DNA from 2 places in the Mesorhizobium erdmanii genome. Region 2 is predicted to be linked to the other one. Evidence: predicted binding sites of a transcription regulator. Region 2 holds the regulator's gene; the other holds the start of a gene.
What was found. The regulator LexA, encoded in region 2, represses DNA repair genes until DNA is damaged. The targets are predictions, from matches to a motif close to TGTTCNNNNTGTGTTCNG.

Region 1 (5,169 bases), 3.3 Mb from region 2:
CGGGACGATTGTCGCCTTCAGGATGGCGATATGCGCGCCCGCCGCCTGCAGATGGGCGTTGATGGCATCGCGCACCTTGTCGCCAGCCCATGCCTTGGCCAGGTCGGCATGCGCCACCTGGGCGGTCGCATGCACGCCGGCATCGGTGCGGCCGGCGGCGCGCAGCCGCACCGCCTCACCACTGAAGTTTTCGATCGCCTGCTCGATCGCCTGCTGCACCGAAGGCTGATCGGCCTGGTGCTGCCAGCCGGCAAACAGGCTGCCGTCATATTCGATGTCGAGGCGAAAACGCGGCATGCCGGGCGGCTACACGCTCTTGCCTTAAGCGGCGAGAGCGGTGAAGGCGGAAGCATAGACCAGCTTGCCTGCCTCTGGAGCGTCGCCCCAGGTCAGCGCCTGCAGCGCTTCGCCTTGGTACTCGCTCTCGAATTTTTCGGCCCGCGCGTGGCTATAACCGAAACGGCCGTAATAGGCCGGATCGCCCAGCACCACGGACAACGTCTCGCCCGCGTCCCTGAGGCGGATATGCGCCTCGCGGATCAGCGCGCCGCCAATGCCGCTGCCATGGAACGAAGGCTCCACCGCCAGCGGCGCCAGCGCCACGGCCGCGGCACTTTTTCCGCCGGTCTGAACGAACAACCGCGAAAACAGGATGTGGCCGACCACCTGGCCGTCTTCTTCCGCCACCAGTTCGACGACGGCGTCACCGCCCGTCACCAGAGCGTCGACCAGCCCGGCCTCCGCCTGCTGGCCGAAAGCGTGTTCCTCGACGAGGCGAATGGCCTCGCGATCCCGTGGCGTTGCCGCGCGTATCGACATCATGCTCATGAGAACTTCATTCCTTTTACGATCTTGGCTCCGCGCAGGAATTCCGACGCGGCGGCGGGCTTTCCGCCCGCACGTTGAACTTCGACCAGCCTGATCGCGCCTGCCCCGCAGGCGACCGTCAGCCGGTCATCGAGAATTCCTCCCGACTCGCCCAAATTGTCCAAAAGCGCCAAATCTTCGGAATGCGATTGGCCTTCGGACAGCGTCGAGCGAAGCAGTTTCAGCCGTTCCACGCGGCCGCCAATGTCAATTTCGGACCAGGCGCCGGGAAACGGCGACAGGCCACGAAGGTGGTTATGGACCTCGGCGGCAGGCCGCGTCCAATCCACATGCGTCTCGGATTTATCGATTTTTCTGGCGTAAGTCACCCCTTCCGCCGCTTGCGCGGTAAATGTCAGGGTGTTCTCTTCCAGCCGCGCCAGCGCTTCCACCATCAGGGTGGCGCCGAGGCTCATCAACCGATCATGCAGATCGCCGGCAGTCATATCGGGTGCGATTGCGCATTTTTCAAGCAATCCGACCGGTCCGGTATCCAAGCCCTCTTCCATGCGCATCACCATCATGCCGCTTTCCAGGTCGCCAGCCATGATGGCGCGCTGGATGGGTGCGGCACCGCGCCAGCGTGGCAAAAGCGACGCATGGCCGTTGATGCAGCCCAGGCGGGGTGCATCCAGAATCGCCCTCGGCAGCAGCAAACCATAGGCGACGACCACGGCGATATCGGCCTGCAGGGCGCCGAAAGCAGCCTGCTCGGCTTCGCTCTTGAGCGACGTCGGCGTGCGCACCTCGATGGCCAGCCGTTCGGCCTCGCGCTGCACCGGCGACGGCGTCAGCTCCAGTCCGCGGCGGCCCGCCGCGCGCGGCGGTTGCGTATAGACTGCCGCTATCTCATGTCCCGCTTCGGCGATGGCGCGCAGCGTCGGCACCGAAAACTCCGGCGTGCCCATGAAGATGACGCGAAGGGGCATCCCCTATCCCACCAGCTTGCCCGGCGCCTTGTCCTTGGCGAGCTTCTTGAATTTCTTCACCACCATGTCGCGCTTCAGCTTCGAGATGTGGTCGATGAACAGCACGCCGTTGAGATGGTCGATCTCGTGCTGCAGGCAGGTCGCCATCAGCCCTTCGGCCTCCATCTCCTGCAGCTTGCCGTCGCGGTCGAGATACTTCACCCGCACGGAAGCGGGGCGTTCGACCTCTGCGTAATAGTCGGGGATGGACAAGCAGCCTTCCTCGTAGACGGAGCGCGCCTCGGCGCTTTCCAGGATCTCCGGGTTGATGAAGACATGCGGCGCTGGCGTCTCGTCTTCCTTGGCGAGGTCGATCACCAGCATGCGCAGCGGCTCGCCGATCTGAATCGCCGCCAGGCCGATGCCGGGCGCGTCATACATGGTCTCCAGCATGTCGTCAGCCAGTTTGCGCAAGGGCGCGTCGACGCGCTCCACCGGCTTGGAAAGCTGGCGCAGGATGGGATCGGGAAGGATGATGAGCGGCTTGATCGGCATGGCGTCCCACGTAAGACGTCCAGCGAAAAGCGTCAACCGTTGGACCTGAGCCTCGTTCACGTTTTGATCTGTGCGAGCCCCACGAATCGGCTATGCTGTCCACATGAATGATCTGAGCACCATCCTTTCCGAGCCCGTCGCGCGGCTTGGCGCCTCGACAATCACGCTCGGCCACGCTCTCGCCTTCAGCGCCTTGTTGTTTTTCGGCCTGTTCGTGGCGCTGGTCGTCGCGCTGTGGCGGTCGGCCAAGGCGCGCGCCGTCGCCGCGGCCGAAGCCGCCGACCATGCTCGCGACGCGGAAGTGCGGATGGCCGGCATATTGCAAAGCCAGGCCGAGATGCAGGGCCGCATGGGCGCCATCGCCGAAGTGTTTGGGGCTCGCCAGGCGGAGCTGACGCAGTCGATAGGCCAGCGGCTCGATGCCATGACCGGCCGCATCGGCCAGACCATGACCGAGCAGACCAAATCCACGCATGAGAGCCTGGCCAAACTGCAGGAGCGGCTCGCCGTCATCGACACCGCGCAAGGCAACATCCAGTCGCTCGCCGGCCAGGTCGTGCAGCTGCAGGCGATCCTCTCCAACAAGCAGACGCGCGGCGCCTTCGGCCAGTCGCGCATGGAGGCGATCGTCGCCGATGGCCTGCCGCATGGCGCCTATGAATTCCAGGCGACGCTGTCCAACGGCAGCCGGCCGGACTGCCTGGTGAAGATGCCGAACGGCGCGCCGTCGCTTGCCATCGATGCGAAATTTCCCCTGGAAGCCTGGAATGCCATCCGCGCCGCCGATGGTCCGGAACTGCAAAAGGGCGCCGCCCAGGCCTTCCGCCGCGACATCGAGATCCATGTCCGCGATATCTCGGAAAAATACCTGATCCAGGGCGAGACGCAGGATACCGCCTTCATGTTCGTGCCGTCGGAATCGGTGTTCGCCGAAATCCACGAGAATTTCGAGGCGATCGTCCACAAGGCGCACCGTGCCCGCGTCGTGATCGTCTCGCCGTCGTTGCTGATGCTGTCGATCCAGGTCATCCAGGCGATCCTGAAGGACGCCCGCATGCGCGAGCAGGCGCATCTGATCCAGGGCGAAGTGATCCGGCTGATGGAGGATGTGGCGCGTGTCGACGAGCGCGTGCGCAAGCTGCAGGGCCATTTCGGCCAATCGGCCAAGGACATCGAGGACATACTGGTCTCGACATCGAAGGTAACCAAGCGCGGTCAGAAGATCGAGGCGCTGGAGTTCGGCACGCAGGCCGACGGCGATGCCGGCGCCGAGACGCCGTCACGGGCACCGGCCGCGAACCCCAGCCCGCGCGTCGCCGATTCCAAGACCGGCCAGCTCAGGTTGCGGGTCGTCGAGGGCGACGACTGAATGGATGATTCCAGACTAGACCGTCGCCACGATGACGTGTGCCTGAATTTCGGCGGCAACCGCGCCGCTGCCATGTCTTTGCGCAATCGCCGATGCTGCATAGTCCGTCGCGGCGTCGAGTTTACCGGGATCGCGGGCCTCGATTTCGGTGCGAAGAACCGTTCCCTGGCAATAGGCAACGGCGGGGATGCGTGGGGACGACGCGTGGCTCTGTTCGGCCCTCGTGTCGATCGCTACGCTGGCGAACCCTGCCTCCTCGAGGTCGCTGCGGATCAATGCGGTATCGTGGTAGCCGTGCGGCGTGCGGGCCAGGAAGCGTGGCGGATCGTCCGGAAAAATCCTCGCCAGCGCATTGGTGACATCGTCTGCAAAGACATTCTCCTCGATACGGTCCCATACGTTGAACAGAAAACGGCCGCCGGGCTTCAGCACCCGCTTTGCTTCGCGGTAGGCGGATGGGCGGCTGGGAAAGAACATCGCGCCGAACTGGCAGCAGACCAGATCGAAAGCCGCGTCTTCAAACGGCAGCGCCATGGCATCGGCCTGGCGCCACTGGATGCGGCCGTCGGGAGCCTGTCGCGAAGCGGCGTAATCGAGCATCGGCTGGTTGAGGTCGGTCACGACATAACTGGCGCCGGGAGACAGCCTTGGCGCCAGGGCGCGGGTGACCACGCCGGTACCCGCGGCGACTTCAAGGACGGCGCTCGGCGAGAAGGACGCTGCTCGCCGTGCAAGGTCCGCGGCGAATGGCTCGAAAATCAACGGCACCATATAGCGATCGTAGTTTTCAGGAATCGAGCCGGAAAAGAGCTTGTCGGCCTCCAACATGCGATTATCCACCCGTGTCTATGGCGAGCCGGCATAGCGTGGCTGGATCCGCCGATGCGAACCGCTGCTACTGGTCTTCCGCGGTGGCCATGCCTTCGAATTCCGGCAGCCAGTGCAGAGCCGATCTGTGCCACTTCTGTTGTCTTGGGATCAAATCCTGGCGTTGCCGCGCGGTGCCCACCCGGATCCCATAGAGTTTCGGGCCATCTCCGACCGATGTGGCGTAAAGGTGCGAACCGCAGTCGGCGCAAAAGGCTTGGGCGCGCTTGGCGCCGCTCGCCCCGGTCTTGGTATAGATTCTCGGCGTGCCCCTGGTGATCCGGTAGTGATCCTCGGGCGCCGGAACGGTGACGCGAAAGGCGGTGCCGGTCAGTTGCTGGCAGTCCGTGCAGTGGCAGATCGAGGTCTTTTCCGGGTCGACCTCGGCCTCATAGGTAATGGCGCCGCAATGGCAGCCGCCGTCGATCTTCATCGTCTCTCCTCCAAATCCATCGACCGATCTTAGCAAGGCAACGCGGCAGGGCAATGGCGCAGTTCTGGTCCAGGGCTAGTCGGACGCGGCCTCGATCAGCTTGCGCCGCTGTTCCCAGGTCCCCGTGGTCTGCGGCTTGACGAACAGCCGCGTGATCTCCGGCATCTCCT
Region 2 (5,169 bases):
CACGTCGGCCTTGCCGGCGAGCGAAGCGATGCGCTGCTGGATATCATTGACGTTGTCGATGCCGACTTCCACGACTTCGAAGCCGGCCGCCGGTGCGGCCGCCTTGATCTTCTCGACCAAGGCAACGTCATTGGCCTCGCCTGGATTGTACGGCACGCCGAAGCGTTTGGCGTTCGGCAGCAGCTTCTTGGTGAAGGCCATGACAGCGGCGACGTCCTGCAGATCGCTGGCGCCGGTCATGCCTTCGTCTCCGGCGTCCCACGATGGTACCAGCTTCGCCGCCACCGGATCGGTGACAGCGGCAAAGACGATCGGAATGCCGGAGCCGGCAAGCGCCTTCTTGGCGATCTGCGAGACTGGCGTGGTAATGGTGTAGATCAGCTTGGGCTGCTCCGCCTGCAGCTTGGCGATCATCTGCGGCACCAGCGATGCGTCGAAATTGGTGTGGCTTTCCGTGTAGACGACGTCCTTGCCCTCGACGAAACCATTGTCCGTCAATGCCTTCTTGAAGCCGGCTATGGCGGCGTTCAATTGCGGATGCTCGCCGAAATTGGCGATGCCGACACGGATCTGATCGGCCGCGGCGCTGCCGATTCCGACCATCAATGCGCTTGCCAGCGCCAGTCCCGACAGCCAAGCGGATTTCGACTTCAACATCATTTCCTCCCAGATTTGATCAGCGCCGCTCATCGGGCGGCTACTGCCGCGATCATGGTCAGTCGCTCGCCGCGTGTCAAACATTATATATAATTCTTGCCATACGTCCCCATGATATATAATTTTCGCAAGCCCGATGATGGACGGATCGTGATGCAGGATCAGAACAATTCCACGAAGACGGAAGCCGCCTATCAGCTGCTGCGTCGCGATATCCTGGCCACCCGCCTCATGCCGGGGGCGCCGCTCAAGCTGAGTGCGTTGCGCAGCATATACGGCGTCGGCTGGACGCCGTTGCGCGAAGCATTGTCCCGGCTTGAAGCCGAGCGCCTCGTCACCGCCATCAGCAATCGCGGCTTTGCCGTCGCTCCCGTGTCGCGAGCCGAGCTCGAGGATTTGGCGCGCGCGAGGATGGTTGTCGAAATGCCGCTGTTCATCGAATCGATCGCGAACGGCGGCAGCGAATGGGAGGACGCGGTTGTCACCGCTCACTACCGGCTCTCGCGCTGCAAGACCGCGGTCGACGACCCTTCCGATGCGGCAGTCGACAAGTGGGACGAGAGCCACGAGGCATTCCATGCGGCGCTGCTAAGTGCGGCGACGTCCAACTGGCTGTTGCGATTCCGCTCGACGATCGCCGACCAGCTGCGGCGGCATCATCGTTTTCTCGGCCTGGCGCCGACATTGCGAGCGGCGGCCGGCCTCAAGGACGGCTACGGCGAGGCAATGGACGCACTTCGCGAGGCGATCGCCATCGAGCATCACACCGCCATCATGGAGGCGGCGCTCGATCGCGATGTCGAGCGGGCAAAGGCGCTGATGACGGCGCATATCGGCTACACGCTGCACGTCTATGTCCACAGCGAAGACAACGGCGCCAACACCTACACGGCGCGCGCCGGCAGCCTGAAAGCCGTTTCCGGATGATTTCAGCGCGTCCGCGTCGAAGGCAAGGATCGTGGCAGAAGGTGCCGGTTGCCTGTTAGCCGCTGTTCCGCGCAGCGAGAAGGCAACCGGCAACGTCGTCTGCGTTATCTCCTGTGGCAACATCGATGCCCGCGCCTATGCGCAGGTCCTGGCCGGAACGGCGCCGGAGGCCTGAACCGCCAGCCGCGCCCGACAAACGGTGATCGTTGGCGTTTTGATTTCGTTTCGTTCCGCCGGGAATGGATCGACAAACCATACAAATCCACCTCGCAGGCGCCTTTGAGAAGCTGATGCCAAGCGTCACCATGCGCTAGGCCACAGGCCATTAACCATAACAATTTCAATGAAGGTGCCGGCGGCAGGATCAGCCGATAGCCGCCCTCCGCCGGGGCAGATAATTTCCGACGCCTTAACAAATTCACTAAACTTTAAACAGTTGCGGAACACAACTGGAACAGATAGGGTTTGTTCTGGGTTTGTTTTTCGATTCTGGTTCATACCCTTTGTCCAATGCCTTGGGGGGCGCCATGCTGACGCGCAAGCAACACGAACTGCTGATGTTCATTCATGAACGGCTCAAGGAAAGCGGCATCCCGCCCTCCTTCGACGAGATGAAGGAAGCGCTCGATCTCGCCTCCAAATCGGGCATCCATCGCCTGATCACGGCACTGGAGGAACGTGGTTTCATCCGCCGGCTGCCCAACCGGGCACGCGCGCTGGAAGTGCTGCGGTTGCCGGATTCGATCGCGCCGGGCCTCAACGCGGCAAAGAAGTTCTCGCCGAGCGTCATCCAGGGCAGTCTTGGTCAAGGCGGTGTTGGTCAAGGCGGCCTCGGCCGCCAGATCAAGCCGGCGCCGTCGCGCTTGCCTGCGGCCGGCAATGACGACGACGCGGTTCCCGCCGTGTCGATCCCGGTGATGGGCCGTATCGCCGCCGGTGTGCCGATCGATGCGATCCAGCATCAGACACATTCGATCTCGGTGCCGCCGGACATGATCATGGGCGGCGTGCATTACGCGCTGGAGGTCAAGGGCGACTCGATGATCGAGGCCGGGATCTTCGATGGTGATACGGTCATTATCCGCAACGCCGACACGGCTAGCCCGGGCGAGATCGTCGTGGCGCTGGTCGACGAGGAGGAAGCGACCCTGAAGCGGTTCCGCCGCAAGGGCGCCTCGATTGCCCTTGAAGCCGCCAACCCCGCCTACGAGACGCGCATCTTCGGGCCGGACAGGGTCAAGGTGCAGGGCAAGCTCGTCGGGCTGATCCGGCGCTACTGAGCAGGGACGGCGGCCGGCTTTCCGGGTTTTTGATAGGGCGGCAGCCCCCTCGCCTCGCGTGAATATTTTCGCTGCTCGTGCCAAGGCCGATACGGCCCGTCCACCGCGAAGCTGACGATTGGCGGACTGGTCGCCGATTGGCGGTCGAAGAAGACGGCGGCGCTACCCTTGCGGGCGAGTTGCCGTTTGGTGACGACGAGAACCAGCGGATTGTGGCAGGCGTCGTAGCCGGTCGCGTCATTGACGACGATCAAATCGGCGAAACCGCAAGCCTTCCACGTATCCTTGCGGTCCTCGACATGCGCGATGATCGCGCCGGACGGATGCCGGGCGAGACAGACGCCGTCCGTGCAATAGAATGGCGCTCCTGGGGGCAGATTGACGGCATCGGCAATGTCGAATCGCCCGTCTGCCTCGTTGAACATCTCCGGCACGACGATGGTTTCGGCTGCCAGCGCGCGTTTCCAGTTGTCGACGGTGAACTCGTTCGGACGAGCCCGGTTGACCGCGAGTTCGCCCCCGCCAATCGGCAACGCGACCAGCCGCGCATCTTCGGAGATCAACACATCGGGCGTACGCGTATCCGACACCGTCAGCAGGCCGGCAAGCGCGAATGGAACTGCGGCAAGCCGCAGCCAGGTTGTCGCCATCGTTGCGATAACGAGGGCGACTGTCACCAGCAGTACGGATTGCTGCGAGATCAGCCCGACCGCATCGACCGGCGAGCGTTCCGATATCCAAGCCGATATCGCGATCATCGCCGTCAGGCCCTTGCCCATCAGGTAAAGGGATGGCGCATCCAATCCGAACGGCATCAGCAACGCACTGGCAACGGCCAGGAACATCACCACTGACACAATTGGCATGACAGCCAGGTTGGCGAACAGGCTGAGCGGCGACACACGCTGGAAATGCCAGATGGCAAACAGCGCCGTGGCGCAGCCGGCAATGATCGAGGTCATCGCCAATCCGCCTGTCGCCAGCAGGAACTTTCGTGTCAGAAATCCAGGCAAGGATCGCTTTGGCGGGGGCGGTCTGGTCTTTCCCGCATGGTGATCAGCCCAGCCGGCATAGGCCCCGACCAGGGCTGCCGTTGCGGCGAACGACATCTGGAAGCTCGGGCCGACCACTTCGTGCGGCGACACCACGATGACGGCAATCGCCGAGATCGCCAGATTGCGCATTGTCAGCGCGGCGCGATCGAAGAGGACGGCCGTCAGCATCACGGCCAGCATGATGAAACTCCGTTCGGCGGCAACGACGACGCCGGAAATCACCAGATAGGCGGCGATCGATAAGAGGGCCGCGGCGGCCGCGTATTTCTTCACCGGCCGACGCGCGGAGAAGACCGGGAACAGCGCAAAGGCGCCGCGCAGCAGGCCCATGATGGTGCCGGCGACGAGCGCCATATGCAGTCCCGAAATGGAGATGATGTGATAGATGCCGGTACGCCGCATCGCTTCGTTGATTTCATCGGGAATGCCGGCGCGCACGCCGACGATCAGCGCCGCCGCGATCTCGCCTTCGGCACCGCCGACGGTGGCTCGGATATGATCGGCAATGGCTTCGCGCGCATTTTCTATTCCAGAGAAAAGGCGTGCCGTGAGGGGCATCTCGCCATCGGCGGCCGCGACCAGCTTTGGATTGCCGAGAAAGAAGCCGCTGCCGCCTATGCCGGCGAAATAGCTGTCGAAGGAGAAATCGTAGCTGTCCGGCCGCACCGGACCGGTCGGCGGCAATAGTTTGGCGTAGCCTGTGACCAAGGAACCAGCGGTCATTTCCACCGGGATATCGCGCGCCGAAAGCCGGACCCTTTCCGGCGCATAGCGCAGTTTCGGCCGGTCGGTCGACGTCACGTCTATGGTCAGTCGGATGCGGCCGGTCTCCATCCGGTCGAGCGAGACGACGCGGCCGGTCACTTGCGTCGAGATTTCGGAACCCAGCATCTGGGTACCCGCCCGCCGTGTCTCGACCTTGGCGGCAAGCAGGCCAAGCGCGCATAGCAATGCCGCCATGAAGCCCAGATGGGTTTTCGGCCAGGAACGCGAGACCAAGGCACAGACCGCCATCAGCACGACGACCGCGACAGGCCTTGCAAAATCAGGCTCCGCGTCAAGCGAATAATAGCCGATCACTCCAGTGGCCAGACAGACCGGCACCAGCAGGAAGGCGATGCCACGGTCAAGCTCGAGCTCGGCCGCCTTGGCCACGCCATGGCGCAGGCGAGGCAAGGAAACCTGGCCAAGTTGCCGCCGCACACGCACGATCCTGCCCGAGGCAGGGGACTGAAGCGGCGCCGGGTTAT

Region 1: a site for LexA is predicted at 2,384-2,401, ahead of EB233_RS03135 (DNA recombination protein RmuC). Genes of this name have one in related genera too.

The regions. Positions count from the first base shown of each region.
Region 1 covers NZ_CP033361.1:677,319-682,487, reverse strand. Annotated here, with positions in the region: gene truA (tRNA pseudouridine(38-40) synthase TruA) at 1-297, opposite strand, end outside; gene EB233_RS03150 (GNAT family N-acetyltransferase) at 322-828, opposite strand; gene fmt (methionyl-tRNA formyltransferase) at 825-1,796, opposite strand; gene def (peptide deformylase) at 1,800-2,330, opposite strand; gene EB233_RS03135 (DNA recombination protein RmuC) at 2,434-3,699, shown strand; gene EB233_RS03130 (class I SAM-dependent methyltransferase) at 3,715-4,527, opposite strand; gene EB233_RS03125 (GFA family protein) at 4,595-4,999, opposite strand; gene EB233_RS03120 (cation diffusion facilitator family transporter) at 5,075-5,169, opposite strand, start outside.
Region 2 covers NZ_CP033361.1:3,943,447-3,948,615, reverse strand. Annotated here, with positions in the region: gene EB233_RS19110 (ABC transporter substrate-binding protein) at 1-657, opposite strand, end outside; gene EB233_RS19105 (GntR family transcriptional regulator) at 811-1,584, shown strand; gene EB233_RS19100 (hypothetical protein) at 1,616-1,759, shown strand; gene EB233_RS19095 (hypothetical protein) at 1,885-2,082, opposite strand; gene lexA (transcriptional repressor LexA) at 2,112-2,864, shown strand; gene EB233_RS19085 (ComEC/Rec2 family competence protein) at 2,858-5,169, opposite strand, start outside.